Regions from separate parts of the Streptomyces sp. NPDC005141 genome, predicted to be linked through region 2. Evidence: riboswitches for the same ligand, from Rfam matches in the RefSeq annotation. Region 2 holds a riboswitch; the other holds the start of a gene.
What was found. A riboswitch is a leader RNA that binds a small molecule or an ion and turns the genes downstream of it on or off. The one in region 2 is predicted to bind cyclic di-AMP.
Positions count from the first base shown of each region.

Region 1: it holds a riboswitch for cyclic di-AMP, as region 2 does, so the genes downstream of both, ACWD68_RS32240 (transglycosylase family protein) here and ACWD68_RS33220 (transglycosylase SLT domain-containing protein) in region 2, are expected to answer to the same signal.

Region 1 is NZ_JBSFYW010000055.1:18,762-26,278, reverse strand. Features, by position in the region: gene ACWD68_RS32260 (Ppx/GppA phosphatase family protein) at 1-914, opposite strand, end outside; gene ACWD68_RS32255 (DUF501 domain-containing protein) at 911-1,501, opposite strand; gene ACWD68_RS32250 (FtsB family cell division protein) at 1,541-2,017, opposite strand; gene eno (phosphopyruvate hydratase) at 2,137-3,423, opposite strand; gene ACWD68_RS32240 (transglycosylase family protein) at 3,772-4,470, opposite strand; cyclic di-AMP (ydaO/yuaA leader) riboswitch at 4,475-4,667, opposite strand; gene ACWD68_RS32235 (LysM peptidoglycan-binding domain-containing protein) at 4,851-5,753, opposite strand; gene ACWD68_RS32230 (cytochrome P450 family protein) at 6,068-7,339, opposite strand; gene ACWD68_RS32225 (globin domain-containing protein) at 7,509-7,517, shown strand, end outside.
Region 2 is NZ_JBSFYW010000059.1:5,014-12,530, reverse strand. Features, by position in the region: gene ACWD68_RS33225 (HAD family hydrolase) at 6-815, shown strand; gene ACWD68_RS33220 (transglycosylase SLT domain-containing protein) at 973-1,740, opposite strand; cyclic di-AMP (ydaO/yuaA leader) riboswitch at 1,744-1,930, opposite strand; gene ACWD68_RS33215 (CocE/NonD family hydrolase) at 2,638-4,635, opposite strand; gene ACWD68_RS33210 (polyprenyl synthetase family protein) at 5,084-6,094, shown strand; gene ACWD68_RS33205 (hypothetical protein) at 6,103-6,663, opposite strand; gene ACWD68_RS33200 (CHRD domain-containing protein) at 6,903-7,517, shown strand, end outside.

The DNA.
Region 1 (7,517 bases), on a different contig from region 2:
AGGATGTCGTGCTCGCTCACGACGACCTCCCGGGCTCCGGTCCGCTCCATGATCGAGAGCAGTACGAGCGCACCCGCGGCGATCACGTCGACGCGCCCCGGATGCAGGGAGGGGACCGCCGCGCGCTCGGCGTGGGTGGAGCGCAGCAGCCATTCGGTGATCTCGCGGACCCGGTCGACCGAGACCCGGGAGTGGTGGATCCTCGCGGAGTCGTACGCGTCGAGCTCCAGCGCGATCGCCGCGATCGTGGTGACCGAGCCGGCCAGCCCCACCAGCGTCCGCGCCTCGCGCAGCGGGACCGTCTCCCCGGCGAGGTCGAGGGCCGCCTCGATGTCGGCGCGCATGGCCGCGATCTGCTCCGCGGTGGGCGGGTCGGTCACGGCACCGTCGTGCACGAGGTGCCGTTCCGTCATCCGTACGCAGCCGATGTCCACGGAGCGTGCCGCGTCCACCCGGTCGGCCCCGACGACGAACTCGGTCGAACCGCCGCCGATGTCCACCACCAGGTAGGGCCTGGCCAGGTCGTCCCGACCGGTCAGCTCCTTGGTCGCCCCGGTGAAGGAGAACTCCGCCTCCTGGTCACCGGTGATGACCTCCGGCTCGACGCCGAGGATGTCCAGCACCCCGCGCACGAACTCGTCCCGGTTCTCCGCGTCCCGGGAGGCGGAGGTGGCCACGAACCGCAGCCGCTCGGCGCCGTGCTCCTTGACGACCGCCGCGTACTCACGGCACGCGGCGAACGTCCGCTCCAGCGCCTCCGGCGCCAGCCGCCCCGTCCGGTCGACGCCCTGGCCGAGCCGCACGATGATCATCCTGCGGTCCAGCTCGACGAGTTCCCCGGTCCGCGGGTCCGCGTCCGCGACGAGGAGCCGGATCGAGTTCGTACCGCAGTCGACGGCGGCGACCCGGGTCACTGCCCCTCACCCCGCACGACGTCCTGCGCGGCGTCCCCGGCGTCCTGCGCCTCGCTCTTCGAGCCGCCTTCCGCCGGGAGTGTCACGCACGCCCCCTTGCGCCACCATTCCGGCAGCATCGCGATCGCCTCGTCGCCGAGCGGGTTCACGCCCGGCCCCGCGGCCAGCGAGTGGGCGACCAGGACGTGCAGGCACTTCACCCGGTCCGGCATGCCGCCCGCGCTCGGGAAGCCCGCCAGGACCTCGATGGCGTCACGGCGCGCGATGTAGTCCTCGTGGGCGGCGCGGTAGGCCGCGGCCAGTTCGGGGTCGGTGGCCAGCCGGTCGGTCATCTCCTTCATGACCCCGTTGGCCTCCAGCGTCCCGATCGCCGACGCGGCCCGCGGGCACGTCAGGTAGTACGTGGTCGGGAACGGCGTCCCGTCGGGGAGGCGGGGGGCCGTCTCCACCACGTCCGGCTGACCGCAGGGGCAGCGGTGCACGATCGCGCGCAGCCCGCGCGGCGGCCGGCCGAGCTGCTGCTTGAAGGCCTCGACGTCGGCGTCGGTGGGCTCGGTGCGCGGGGTGGTGGGCGGTGGCGTTTCCATGCCGTGAGTCACGTGTCTTTCTGGTCAGTTCATGGGTCGTCACTGGTCGGCGGCGTCGGACTTGTCCACGCCGTCCCAGACATTGGTGTACCAGGGGCGGTCGGTGGTGCCCTTGTCGGCGCGGGCCTGCTTCGCCGCGTCCGGGTCGATCACGACGTAGCCGGTCTCACCGGGCATCACGTAGTGCAGCCGCTGCCGGATCTGCTGCTCGGCGTACGCGTCGTCCTGCCAGCGCGCCTTGAGGTCGCGCAGCTGCTCGACCCGCTGCCGGGCCTGCTCCCGCTGCCGCTCCAGGTCGGCGACCTCGGCGCGCTGGGAGACGTACTGCCGCATCGGGTACGCGAGGGCGACGATCAGGGAGCACAGGACCAGGGCCAGCAGCGCGGCCCGGCCGGTCAGCCGGGAGCGGCGGGCTTGCCGTTTGGTCTGGGAGCGGTAGACACGGGCCGCCGTCTGCTCGCCGAGCAGCTTCAGCCTGGTCGAGGTGGAGAACCGGTCCCGGTCCTTCACGGCCATGAGTCCCGCCTCCCCAGTACTGGCCCGTCGGTGCGGGCCCGTCACGTGCGTACGTCCCCGCACACGGTACGGGACCGAGTACGGGGACGTACGGACGACGCTTCCTGAGCCTTGAGGGCTCAGTCCTTGAAGCGGGGGAACGCCGAGCGACCGGCGTACACCGCGGCGTCGTCGAGGATCTCCTCGATGCGCAGCAGCTGGTTGTACTTGGCGACGCGCTCGGAGCGGGCCGGGGCGCCGGTCTTGATCTGGCCGCAGTTGGTGGCGACGGCCAGGTCGGCGATGGTGACGTCCTCGGTCTCGCCGGAGCGGTGGGACATCATGCACTTGAAGCCGCTGCGCTGGGCCATCTCGACGGCGTCCAGGGTCTCGGTCAGCGAACCGATCTGGTTGACCTTGACGAGCAGCGCGTTGGCGGCGCCTTCCTCGATGCCGCGGGCCAGACGCTCCGGGTTGGTGACGAAGAGGTCGTCGCCGACGATCTGGACCTTGTCACCGAGCTTGTCGGTGAGGACCTTCCAGCCGGCCCAGTCGTCCTCGAAGAGCGGGTCCTCGATGGAGACGAGCGGGTACGCCGCCACGAGCTCCTCGTAGTACTCGGTCATCTCGGCGGCCGAGCGGGACTTGCCCTCGAACTCGTACTTGCCGTCCTTGTAGAACTCGGACGCGGCGACGTCGAGGGCGAGCCCGATCTGCTCGCCGGGGACGTAACCGGCCTGCTTGATGGCCTCGAGGATGAGGTCGAGCGCGGCGCGGTTGGAGTCCAGGTTCGGGGCGAAGCCGCCCTCGTCGCCGAGGCCGGTGGACAGGCCCTTGGACTTCAGGACGGACTTGAGGGTGTGGTAGACCTCGGTGCCCCAGCGCAGGGCCTCGGAGAAGGACTCCGCGCCGATCGGGGCGATCATGAACTCCTGGATGTCCACGTTCGAGTCGGCGTGCGAGCCGCCGTTCAGGATGTTCATCATCGGAACGGGCAGCAGGTGCGCGTTCGGGCCGCCCAGGTAGCGGAAGAGCGGCAGGTCGGACGCCTCGGAAGCGGCGTGCGCGACGGCGAGCGAGACGCCGAGGATGGCGTTGGCGCCGAGCGAGCCCTTGTTGTCGGTGGCGTCCAGGTCGAACATCGCCTGGTCGATCAGGCGCTGCTCGGTGGCGTCGTAGCCGACGAGCTCCGGGCCGATCTGCTCGATGACGGCGAGGACGGCCTTCTCGACACCCTTGCCCTGGTAGCGGTTCGGGTCACCGTCGCGGAGCTCGATGGCTTCGAAGGCGCCGGTGGAAGCGCCGGACGGAACGGCGGCACGACCCGTGCTGCCGTCGTCGAGGCCGACCTCGACCTCGACCGTGGGGTTGCCTCGGGAGTCCAGGATTTCCCGGGCTACGACGACGTCGATGGACGGCACGAGCATCTCCTTCTGGGATGTGACGCGGGTACGCAGGACTTGCCAGCCCTGCGGGATGAGCCTAACCGGCCCGGGGGGATCGGCCAGCCGATCGACCACCCTTTGGGCAGAACTGAGGGTACATATTGTTCCTGAACGGAACAAAAAAAGAAATGAAAAACCCCGCTCCGGTGCATGCGGGGGAACAAGCACCGGAGCGGGGAGCCCGTGGGGACGGGGACCCTCACCGGGCCTTCCACATGGAGGCCCGGCCTGTGAGGGGAGCTGTCATTCAGCGCGGGTGAGGCTGCGCGCGGCCGGGATGCGGTCGCCGTCCGCCGAGGGCGACCACGTCGGGCCGGTACGCGGCCACGCTCAGCCGAGGTGCAGCTGCTGGCCCGGGTAGATGAAGTCGGCGTCGGCGACGATGTCCTTGTTCAGCTTGAACAGCTTCTGCCAGCCACCCCTGACGTGCTTCTTCTCGGCGATCGAGCTGAGGGTGTCACCCTTGACGACCTTGTACTCGCCGTCACCCTTCTTGACCTTCTTGCCGGTCGGGGTGGTGACGGTCTTCTGGGCGGCCGGACGCTCCGAGGAACGGGAGGCGGGCTGCTCCGTCGTACGGGTGGTGGTGCCCTGCGAGGCGCTCGACGAGGAGGAACCGGAGGGGGTCGACGGGGTCGAGGTGCCACCGCTGTACGCGGCGCTCGACAGTCCGGTGCCGCAGGTCGGCCAGGCGCCCTTGCCCTGCGCGGCGAGGACCTTCTCGCCGATGGTGATCTGCTGCGACTTCGACGCCTGGTCGGCGGTGGAGGCGTAGGCGGTGCCGCCGTACGCGGCCCAGGTGGAGGACGAGAACTGCAGGCCGCCGTAGTAGCCGTTGCCGGTGTTGATCGACCAGTTGCCGCCGGACTCGCACTGGGCGACGGCGTCCCACTCGGAGGCGGTGGCGGCGGAGGCGTTGCCGGCCGCCATCAGCGGAGCGGCGATGGCGACACCGGTGACACCGGCGAGCGTGGCGACGCGGGTGGCCTTGTTCGGACGGCGGTGCTTGCCCTTGCTGGAAAACAGCATGGAGTGATCCCCTCACCGACGCCTGCGAGGTGAGCTGTCGGGTTCGGGCCGGTTGAGTTGCCCGGCCGCGTGTCTTCGGCCCCGTCTCCGGGACGTCCGACACGCGACTTAACCCCAAGCCGTTCCGGGTGTCTCTCAACTCCCGGACGCGGCGCTTACCTTGGGTCCCCCGCTCCTGCCTACGGCGCATGACGCGACGACTGTTCCCGTACGGCCGCTGGCAGGATTCGGCGTTGTGACCGTCGGGGCCCGCTGTGGCGAGCGGTCACGACCGTAAGCAGTCGATCGGCGGATTTTCAAAGACGATCAGGGCTTCTGAGACCCATCTCTCACTCGCGCCAAACCGGACATTCCACAGCGAACCGTGACGTGAACTCCCGCTACTTTTCGACCGTTTCGGTAGTAACAGACAGGCTCTGACCGGGAACGATGAGGTCGGGATCGGCGCCGACCGTGTCCTCGTTCACGACGTACAGATCGGCCCATCCGCCCTCGAGGTCAAGGGCGTCGGCGATGCTCCAGAGGTTGTCCCCGGTGCGCACGACGTACGCGTCGTCCGCGGTGTCGCGCGAGGCGCTCGAGCCGCGCGAGGCGTGCCGCCCGGCGGCGCTGTCGGTACGGTCGCCGGCCGCGTCGTCCACCGCGTCCTCGTCGGCGCTGCCGCCGCGGTGCCGTCCGGCACTGGCGCTCGCGTCGTCGGAGGCATCCGAAGAGGTGCCGTTCTGCCCCGACTTGTCCGACTCGCCACCCTTGGCGGTCGCCTTGTCCGAGCTACCGGAACCCTTCGAAGCGCCGGACTTCGCGGTGTCGTCGGTCACGTCGGAGGAGTCGCCCTTCTCGGACGAACCGGACGAGGTGGAGGAAGGAGACGAGTTTGGCGAAGTCGACAATCCGGACGAAACGGAGCCACTCGAGTCGCTCCCGCCGGCCGACGAGTCTCCGGCCAGGCCCGTGTCGACATGGACCTCGCCCGAGTCCGCGCTGAGCCCGGAGAGCGGTCCGCAGGTCGGCCAGGCCGCGAGCCCCTGGTCGTCGAGCACCTTCTCGGCCACGGCTATCTGCTGCGAACGGCTGGCCTGGTCGGCTCTCGGGGCGTACTCGAGACCGCCGTGCGCTTCCCAGTCGTCCTGGGTCACCTGGAGCCCGCCGTAGTACCCGTTGCCGTTGTCGGCGCTCCACGCGCCGCCGCTCTCGCACTGTGCCACCCGGTCCCAGGTGGTTCCGTCGGCCGCGCTCGCACTCGTCGCGCCGAGCAACGGGATGGCGATCGCCGATCCGGTCACCCCTGCGGCGACAATGAGGGCCGGGGCCTGACGGGGGCGACGGTGACGGCCGTTCCCGGAGAGCATGCGGAAGCCTTTCGCGTGACAGCAGGGGACTACGGGCGCCCTGCGAAGTAAGAAGCGCAGGTGCCGCGTTGATGGGTGAACGTAGCCGGACTCGAACGCTTGTCACAAGTCGATGCAGTACAGATCACGTGAAGATCACAGATTTGATGGATCGTCATGTTCCGGTAGCCGGAAGGGCTCTCTTTCCGGTATTCGGAAGAACCCCTTCGACAGGGGTGGCGAAGGGTCGCCGATGAACCGATCAAGAACTATTTGACCGGGGTGAACTCCACCGGAAGCATGCGCAACCCACGCATAATGAGTCCTCCCCGCCAGCGCAAATCGGCCGGATCTCCCGCAAGTTGGAGGTCGGGGAGGCGCGTGAGGAGTGTGCCGAGCGCGGTCTGCCCCTCCAGACGGGCCAGCGGCGCGCCCAGGCAGTAGTGGATGCCGTGGCCGTAGCCCACGTGCTGATTGTCACGCCGTGCGAGATCGAGCGTGTCCGGCTGCTCGAACCGCTCGGGGTCGCGGTCCGCGGCGGCGAGGACCACGAGCACGGGATCGCCGGCCGCGATGTCCTGCCCGCCGATCCGCACCTCCTCCGTCGCGAACCGCCAGGTGGCCAGCTCGACGGGCCCGTCGTAGCGCAGGAGTTCCTCGACACCCGTCTCGAGCAGTCCGCTCTCCCCGGCCGCGAGGGAGGCCTGGAGACGGGCCCGTTGCTCGGGGTGGGTGAGGAGGGCGTGCATCCCGTTCCCGATGAGATTGACCGTGGTCTCGAAACCGGCGAAGAGCAGGATGAAGGCCATGGCGGCGGCCTCGTTCTCGGTGAGGTGCTCGCCGTGGTCGGAGGCGCGGATGAGTCCGGAGATGAGGTCCTCGCCGGGGTCCGGCACATCGGACAGCGCCTCGCGCTTGCGGTGGATGAGCTCGGCGAGATAGCCGCGCATCTTCTTGACGGACCGGGCGACCCCGCCCCGCGGCCCGCCGCCGTGCCGGATCATCATCCCCGCCCAGTCCCGGAAGTCGTCCTGGTCCTCGCGCGGGACGCCCAGCATGTCGCAGATGGCGTAGATGGGAAGCGGGAAGGCGAACTCGTGAATGAGGTCGGCCGAGCCCCGGGCCGCGAACTGATCGATGAGCTGATCCGTCAACTCCTGCACCCGCGCGCCGAACTCGGCGACCCGCCGGGGGGTGAACGCCTTGCTGACGAGCCGCCGCAGCCGGGTGTGGTCCGGCGGATCGATGTTCAGCAGATGCGTCATCAGCTCGGCCTTGCGCTCCCCGGGAATCCCGGTCTTGCCCTTCGCGTGCGCGGGTTCGTCGTGATGCGCGGGATTCTTGGACAGCCGCTGGTCGGCGAGCGCCTGCTTGGCGTCGGCGTACCGCGTGACGAGCCAGGCCTCCACTCCGCTGGGCAGCCGGGTGCGGTGCACGGGCGCGTGCTCCCTGAGCCACGCGTAGGCCGGGTAGGGATCGGTGGCGAACTCCCAGGTGAAGAGTTCGGGGGCGGCGCTGGCGGGGGATTCGTGCTCGGTCACTCCTCGACGGTATCCGCAGGAGGCGGGGACGCCCGGGCCGGCCGGCGATCGGGGCGGCACCGGGGACGCCCGGCGGCGGCGGAGAGCACCCCTGTCCCTTTCACCCAAGGCTGTCCAGACATGGCCGGCTGTTTGACTCGGCCGCTCGGCACCTCCCTACATTCACGCAGTGGACCCC
Region 2 (7,517 bases):
GGATCATGGCCGCTCCGACTGCATATTCACTCATCGCCACTGACCTGGACGGAACGCTGCTGCGCGGCGACGACACCCTCTCCGACCGGTCGCGGGCCGCGTTGGCGAAGGTGGCCCAGGCGGGTGCCCAGCACCTCGTGGTGACGGGCCGCCCCGCGCCGCGCGTGCGACCGCTCCTCGACGAACTCGGGGGTGAGGGGCTGGCGGTGTGCGGACAGGGGGCCCAGTTGTACGACGCCGGGGCGGACCGGATGCTGTGGTCGGTGACCCTGGACAGGGAACTGGCGGAGACGGCGCTCGGCAAGATCGAGGCGGAGGTCGGGCTGCTGTACGCGGCGGTGGACCAGGACGGCGTGGACGGTCTGACGCTCATCGAGCCGGGATATGTGATGCCGCATCCGACCCTGCCGGCGGTGCGGGTGCGGCGACGGGACGACCTCTGGTCGGAGCCGATCAGCAAGGTGCTGCTCCGTCACCCGTCCTTGTCCGACGACGAGTTGGCGTCCGCGGCGCGGGGCGTGGTCGGTTCGCTGGCGACGGTCACCATGTCCGGGCCGGGCACCGTCGAACTCCAGCCATGCGGGGTGACCAAGGCGACGGGCCTCGCTCTCGCGGCGGCGCACCTCGGCCTCACTCCGGGCGCGACGCTCGCTTTCGGCGACATGCCCAATGACATCCCGATGTTCGACTGGGCCGCCCGTGGTGTGGCGATGGCCAACGCCCATCCGGAACTCAAGGCGGTGGCCGACGAGGTCACCCTGTCGAACGAGGACGACGGAATCGCGGTCGTCCTGGAACGCCTCTTCGGCTTCTAGGGACCGGTTGCCTGTTGCAGGGAGCCGTCTGCTTCAGGATCCACCTGCTTCAGGGGGTCTGCCTGTTCCAGGGATCGGTCAGGCGAGGAACTCGACAGGCAACGCGCCCGCCGGCGGACCGAGAAGGTGCCGCCGGCGGGTGATGGTGAGGGTGTGATCAGTAGGCGCCGTTGACGTTGTCGATGGAGCCGTAGGTCTTGGCCGCGTAGTTGCAGGCCGCGGTGATGTTCGCGACCGGGTCGTAGGGGTCCATCGACGTGCCGGGGACGTGGAAGGCCCGGAACGTGGGGTCGATGACCTGGAGCAGACCTTTGGAGGGGGTGCCCGCGACGGCGTTGGAGTCCCAGTTGTTGATGGCCAGCGGGTTGCCGGAGGACTCGCGCATCACGTTGCGGTAGATGCCGTCATAGCTGCCCGGGATGCCCTTCTCCGCCATGATGTCCAGGGATTCCTTGATCCAGCCGTCGAGGTTGTTCGTGTACGTCTTGGCGGACGCCTGGGTGGCGGTGGTCGCGGAGGACTTGGCGACGGCCGGGGTCGCCTTCGCCGTCTTGACCGCCGTCGACTTCAGCGTCTTCGTGCCCACGGTGAGCTTCAGGCCCGGGCGGATCAGGGCGGGGTTGTCGCCGATGACCGCGCGGTTCGCCTTGTACAGCTTCTTCCAGCCGCCGCTCTCGGGGTGCTTCTGCGCCACCTTGGACAGGGTGTCGCCCGCGACCACCTTGTAGGTGATGAGCTGGACGTTGGGGACCACGGCGGTCTTGGCGGCCTTCGTGAGCTGGGGGGCCTGAGCCGGGGTCGCCGCGTGGGCGCCGGTCGCGCTCACGAGCGGCAGGGCGAGGGCGATGCCGCCCGTTCCGGCGGCGATCATGCCCCGGGTGATGACGTTGGTCTTCGTGCGGCGGTGCTTGCCTCGTGCGGGCATGACGAATGTCCTCTCCGACGCCTGCGAGGTGAGCTGTCGGGTTCGGGCGGGAGATGCCCGGCCGCGTTATGGGCGCGGCTTCACCCCTAGCCGGTCCGGTGTCCGGATCGGCGGCTTACCTGTGGGTCCCCCGCTCCTGCCGTGCGTGGGTGGGTAGCCGGGCGGCGGCAGGATTCGGCGATCCGCCCGGGATCGACGAGAACGTATGCGAGAGCACATGTCCGGAACAAGGCCGGATTTGGTCGTGAAGATCGATTTCGCCTGTTTGGGGCGAGGGGGAAACGTCCGATTAGAGCGGAATTGAATCCTCAACTTGCCTTTAGCAAATGGGTTGGCGGGGTGATGGGGTGGGGTGACGCCCGGGCTCTCGCGTGACTCAATTCACGAGACCAAGGGTCATCAAGGCGGCATGCCGGGCAACTCGGGCATTGTGCTTCCGGCGATCAAGGGCGCCGCGTTCCCGGAGGGCGGCAAGAGAACCCCCAGGCAGAGGGATTCGGGCCGTGAGGATCGCGAGGGAAGTGCCCCGTGCCGGGCCGAGGTGCGGGCCCGGCGCAGGCCGGGCCGCGACGGCCGTGGGTCGGACCAGGCCGGGCGTGGGCCGAGCCGGGGCGAGCGCGGGGTGAAGTGCGGCCCGTGGCGCGGGTGTTCGGCGCATGCGCCGGATGCCGGCGTCGGGACGCCGGGCGGACCGGGCCGGGACGGGCGGCGCGTCCGGGGCTGGGACGGGCAGCGCTTCCGGGGCCGGGACGAGCAGCGCTTCCGGGGCCGGGACGAACGGCGCGTCCGGCTCGGGACGCGCGGCGCGTCAGTGGTCCTCAGGGGTGAACTCCCGCTCCCGCGAGCCCTGTCGGCCGACGGTACGGGCGTGGGCTCCCGCCCCCGTGCGGCCCGAGGTCAGCCGGTTGTGCGCGGGATTCTCTTCTCCCAGGTCCGGTGGAAGACGACCTCGTCACCGTCCTTGCAGACGACCTCGTCGGACGTGATGAAATCCTGCGCGTCGCAGCTGATGGTGGAGGCCGTCTCGACGCGGGCGTCCCACGGCAGGTCCGGGCGGTGCAGACGGATCGACCAGGTCGAGCGGGCGTGGGCGGACAGCGGGTCGGACGCGTCGATCGTGTACGTCTCCCGGGCGTCCTCCGTGCATTCGAGGCCGTCGGGATACGCGCGGGTGCCGCCGAGGCACGGGTCCACCTCCAGGCGCCAGGTGTCCGCGGCCACGTCACGCAGGACCAGGCGTTCCGGACGGGGTTCGTCCAGTGTCTCGGAGACGGCCACGCCGAGGGGCTCCGCCTCCTCCGGTTCCCCGAAGGTGATGGAGAGGTCCGACTCCCTTGTCCGTACGGGGAGTTCGAGGGAGCTGCCGATGGGGTCGAGGGTGAAGCCCGCCTCCGAGCCCGGCTGGGGCCAGATCCAGGGCCAGTAGGTCGAGGAGACGCTCAGGCGGATGCGGTGGCCCGCCGGGAACGCGTAGCCGATGCCGTTCAGGTCGAACGCCACGTTCTCCGTGGTGCCGGGTTCCGCCGGAACCGTCCGGTCGAGGCCTCGGCGCGCCGACAGGTTCAGGGCGCCTCGGGTGACGAGCGTGGACGCTCCGTCGGGGGCCACGTCGCAGAGACGGGCGATCACCTGGCCCCTGGGCGACGCGGGCGTCAGCCGCAGATCGACCCGCGGGCGGCCCAGCACCCAGGTCTCCGCCGGTACCTCGAACTCGAAGCAGGTCGACCGGGCGTCCTCCTCCCGCTGGTCCGGCGGCAGGTCGGCGTCGTTGCCGAGGGGGAAGAAGCGGCCCGCGTCGACCCCCGTGTGCTGCGGGGACCGCACCGGCACCGGGGTGCCCTGGAGCGCGTACGTGATCGGGGTCACCGAGGGTGAGGGCCAGGCCGGGTCACCGACCCAGCGGCCGGGGAGTTCCCCGTACACGGTCGCCGGAGGATGCGCGTCCATCACGTACGAGCGCAGGAGGGGGACGGAGAGCGCGCCCGTGTCCTCGTCCCGGAGCCAGTGGTCCCACCAGCGGAGCGTCTCCTGGAGGAAGCCGATCGCCGGTCCGGGCGGCAGGCCCCGGTCCGGGTACTGGTGTGACCAGGGACCGATGAGACCTCGTACGCGATCCGGCGGCAGGCTCTCCACCAGGCGCAGCACCGTGTCGCGGTACGGGTCGTGCCAGCCGCCGACCGCGAGGACCGCCGCGCGGATCGAGCCGTAGTCCTCGCGGACGCTGCCGTGCCGCCAGTACGCGTCCCGGGTCTGGTGCGCCAGCCAGGTGTGGACGACGGGCTCGACCGCCTCCAGCCGCCTCACCCACATGTCGCGCCACATCACCTCGCCCACATGCACCGGGTCCGGCGGGCGGGCGGCGAAGGCGAGCAGGGTGGCCGCCCAGGAGTGCGTGTCGACGGCGAGGACGGAACCTCCGGCGTAGTGCCCGTCGTTGTCATAGCGGTCGTCCGTCGAGCAGACCGTGACGACCGCCTTGAGCGGCTCGGGCGCGCGGGCCGCGATCTGGAGGGAGTTGAAGCCGCCCCAGGAGATCCCGAACAGGCCGACCCTGCCGGTGCACCAGGGCTGGGCGGCCAGCCATGCGATCACTTCCACCCCGTCGGCCGGCTCGGTCTCGGAGTACTCGTCCGTCGGCATGCCCTCCGAGTTGCCGTGGCCGCGCACGTCCACACGGACGGAGGCGTAGCCGTGTCCGGCGTACCAGGGGTGGCGCTGCCGGTCGCGCGGTGCCGTCCAGTCGGTCAGGCGGTACGGGCTGTACTCCAGGAGTGCCGGGACGGGCTCCTCGGTCAGCGGGCGCCAGATCCGGGCGTACAGACGGGTGCCGTCCGAGAGAGGGACGAGGACGTCCTCGTGAGTGGTCTCGTAGGGGAAGGACGTACGGATGTGCATGAGCCACCTCAGTGGACGGGGTGCATCTCAGAGGACGGGGTGCGTCGTGCGGCCCGGCCGGGGGATGAGGGCCGTCACCTCCGGGCCGGACTCGTTCTCGGTGGAGCCAGAGGACACAGTCACCACTTACGGGTGCTTCTTCGCATGTCGTCGTGTATCGGTTCATATCTACTGATCATGAACATACCGCCGGTGGTCGGGTGGCGCCCGCGAGTCGGGGTACCCGCCGTTGGGGCACGCAGGTGCTTCCCGTGTGCCTTCCGGGTGTACTCCCGTATACCTGCTGGCGGAGCGAAGTCGGCCGGGGGACGGTGGGCGCTCGTGGTGATCGAAACGTGACCGGATACGCTGACTTGAGTGATGGCAGCGACACATCGACAAACCGTGTCATCGACCGAATGATCGACCGAGTTCGCCATGTGATCGTCAGCAGACAGGAGAACCTCTCGTGACCGTCGTCGGGCCGTTCGGGCTGAGCGTGCGGGACCAGGCTCTCGAAGCCGATGTCCAGGCCGGATTGGCGGCTGTCGAGGAGGGTTTGCTCGAAGCCACCAAGAGCGAGGTCCCCTTCATCACGGAAGCCGCCCAGCACCTCGTGCGTGCCGGCGGGAAGCGGTTCAGGCCGCTGCTCGTGACGCTCGCCGCGCAGTTCGGTGATCCCTACGCGCCGGGTGTCGTTCCCTCGGCCGTCGTCGTCGAGCTGACCCATCTCGCCACGCTGTACCACGACGATGTGATGGACGAGGCCGAGGTGCGGCGCGGGGTGGACAGCGCCAACGCCCGCTGGGGCAATTCCGTGGCCGTCCTCACGGGTGACTTCCTCTTCGCCCGCGCCTCGTACATCCTGGCCGACCTCGGGCCCGAGGCCGTCCGGATCCAGGCCGAGGCGTTCGAGCGGCTCGTGACCGGGCAGATCCTGGAGACCGCGGGGCCGCGCGACGGGCGCGATCCGGTCGATCACTACCTCGACGTGCTCAGCGGCAAGACCGGTTCGCTGGTCGCCGTCGCGTGCCGGTTCGGGGCGATGATGTCGGGGGCCGACGAGACGGTCGTGGACGTGCTGACGCAGTACGGCGAACGGCTGGGCGTCGCCTTCCAGCTCGCGGACGACGTCCTCGACATCGCGTCCGACTCGCACGAGTCCGGCAAGACCCCGGGGACCGATCTGCGCGAGGGCATTCCCACGCTGCCGGTGCTGCGGCTGCGTGAGCGCGCCGAGCGGCTGGGGCTCGCCGAGGACATCGCGCTGTGCGAGCTGCTGGACTCCGATCTGACGGACGACGCGCGGCACGCGGAGGCGCTGGCCCGGCTGCGGGAGCACCCCGCGCTGGAGCAGGCGCGCAGGGACACCGTGCGGTACGCGGAGGACGCGCGGGCCGCGCTGGCCCCGCTGCGCGAGTGCGACGCGAAGGCCGCCCTGGTCGAGCTGGTGGACGCCGTGGTGCACCGGGCCGGCTGAGACGGCCGTCAGTAGCCGCCTCCTCCCGTGCCCGGGGATGCCGGTGCCGGTGTGGTGATCTTCGCTCCGGTGGGTGTCACGGCGAACCACGTTCCGTCCACGCCCTGGCCGTAGGCCTCCTTCGGCTCGTCGTCCTTGGCGTAGCGGTAGAGGGGCCAGCCGGCGAGGGTCAGTTGGGTGCCGCCGTCGGTGCGTTTCACCGTGGAGACCAGACTCTTGTCGATGCCCTTGGTGGTCACGCCGCCCTGGGTCGTGGCCGCCGGCCAGACCTGGGCGCAGGTGTCGTAACAGCTGACCCTGGTCGGGTTCGCCGAGTCCGCGTCGAAGCGGTAGAGGACGTACCCCTTGCTGTCGGTCACGACCGTGCCCAGTTTTCCGACCTCGGCGGTGGTCAGTGTCGCCGTCGCCGACCCGGTGGAGCCGGTGCTCTTCGCCGAGCCGTCCCCGCTGCCGCCCCCTCCGCTTCCACTTCCGCCTCCGCCTCCGCATCCGGAGAGCGTGAGCGCCAGGACGGCGGCGCCCGTGGCGGCGTATCCCGTGATGTGTCTGATGTGCCTGATGGCGAGCATGGTGATCCCTCGATCCCTCGATCCGTCGCCCCCTGGAGTTCTGGGCGATCCCGATCGCTGCCACCCGTAAGTACGGATTCAAGCCGTTTTCTGCTCGAATCGACGCCGGATTTGATCGGCTCTGTGAATGTGGCGGGTGTCACACTCTTGGATTGAGTCCAGGATCGGATCCAGTCCGTACCCATGCGCAGAAGCTGACGCAGGGGGCGTCGGCCCAGTTACGGGGAGAAAACAGAATCATGGGATCGAACGCCACGTTCACGACGCGTCGCAAGAGCCTGATCCTGACCGGTGTCGCGGTCGCCGCGGCGGCCGGTGTCGCCGCCGCCGTCATCCCGGCGGTCGCCGCCGACCACGGCGGCCACGGCGGGAAGAACGGCACGAGCCACAGCGAGAACAGCGGTACGAACCACTCCGGGCACGACGACAGGACCATCGTCACGCAGCACGGAGTCATGGGCGGCACGGGCGGCACCATCCTCGCCGCCAGTCTGCGCGGCGCCGCCGAGGTGCCCGTCCAGGGCGGCCCCGCCGTCGGCGACAAGGACGGCGCGGCGCTGGAGTTCATCAAGGTCAAGGGCGACCAGGTGTCCGTGGCCGTGACCTGGCGCGGTACCGGCAGGCCCACCCTGCTCCACATCCACCAGGGCGCCAGGGGCGCCAACGGCGGCGTCAAGGTCGACTTCGGCAAGCTGCTCGACCGGATCAAGGGCCACAGCGTCGTCGGGACCGTCAAGGTCGAGGACGCGGCCCTGCTCGACGCTCTGAGGACCGACCCCGGCTCGTTCTACGCCAATCTGCACACCGCCGAGTTCCCCGGCGGGGCCGTCCGCGGCCAGCTCCACAAGGTCACG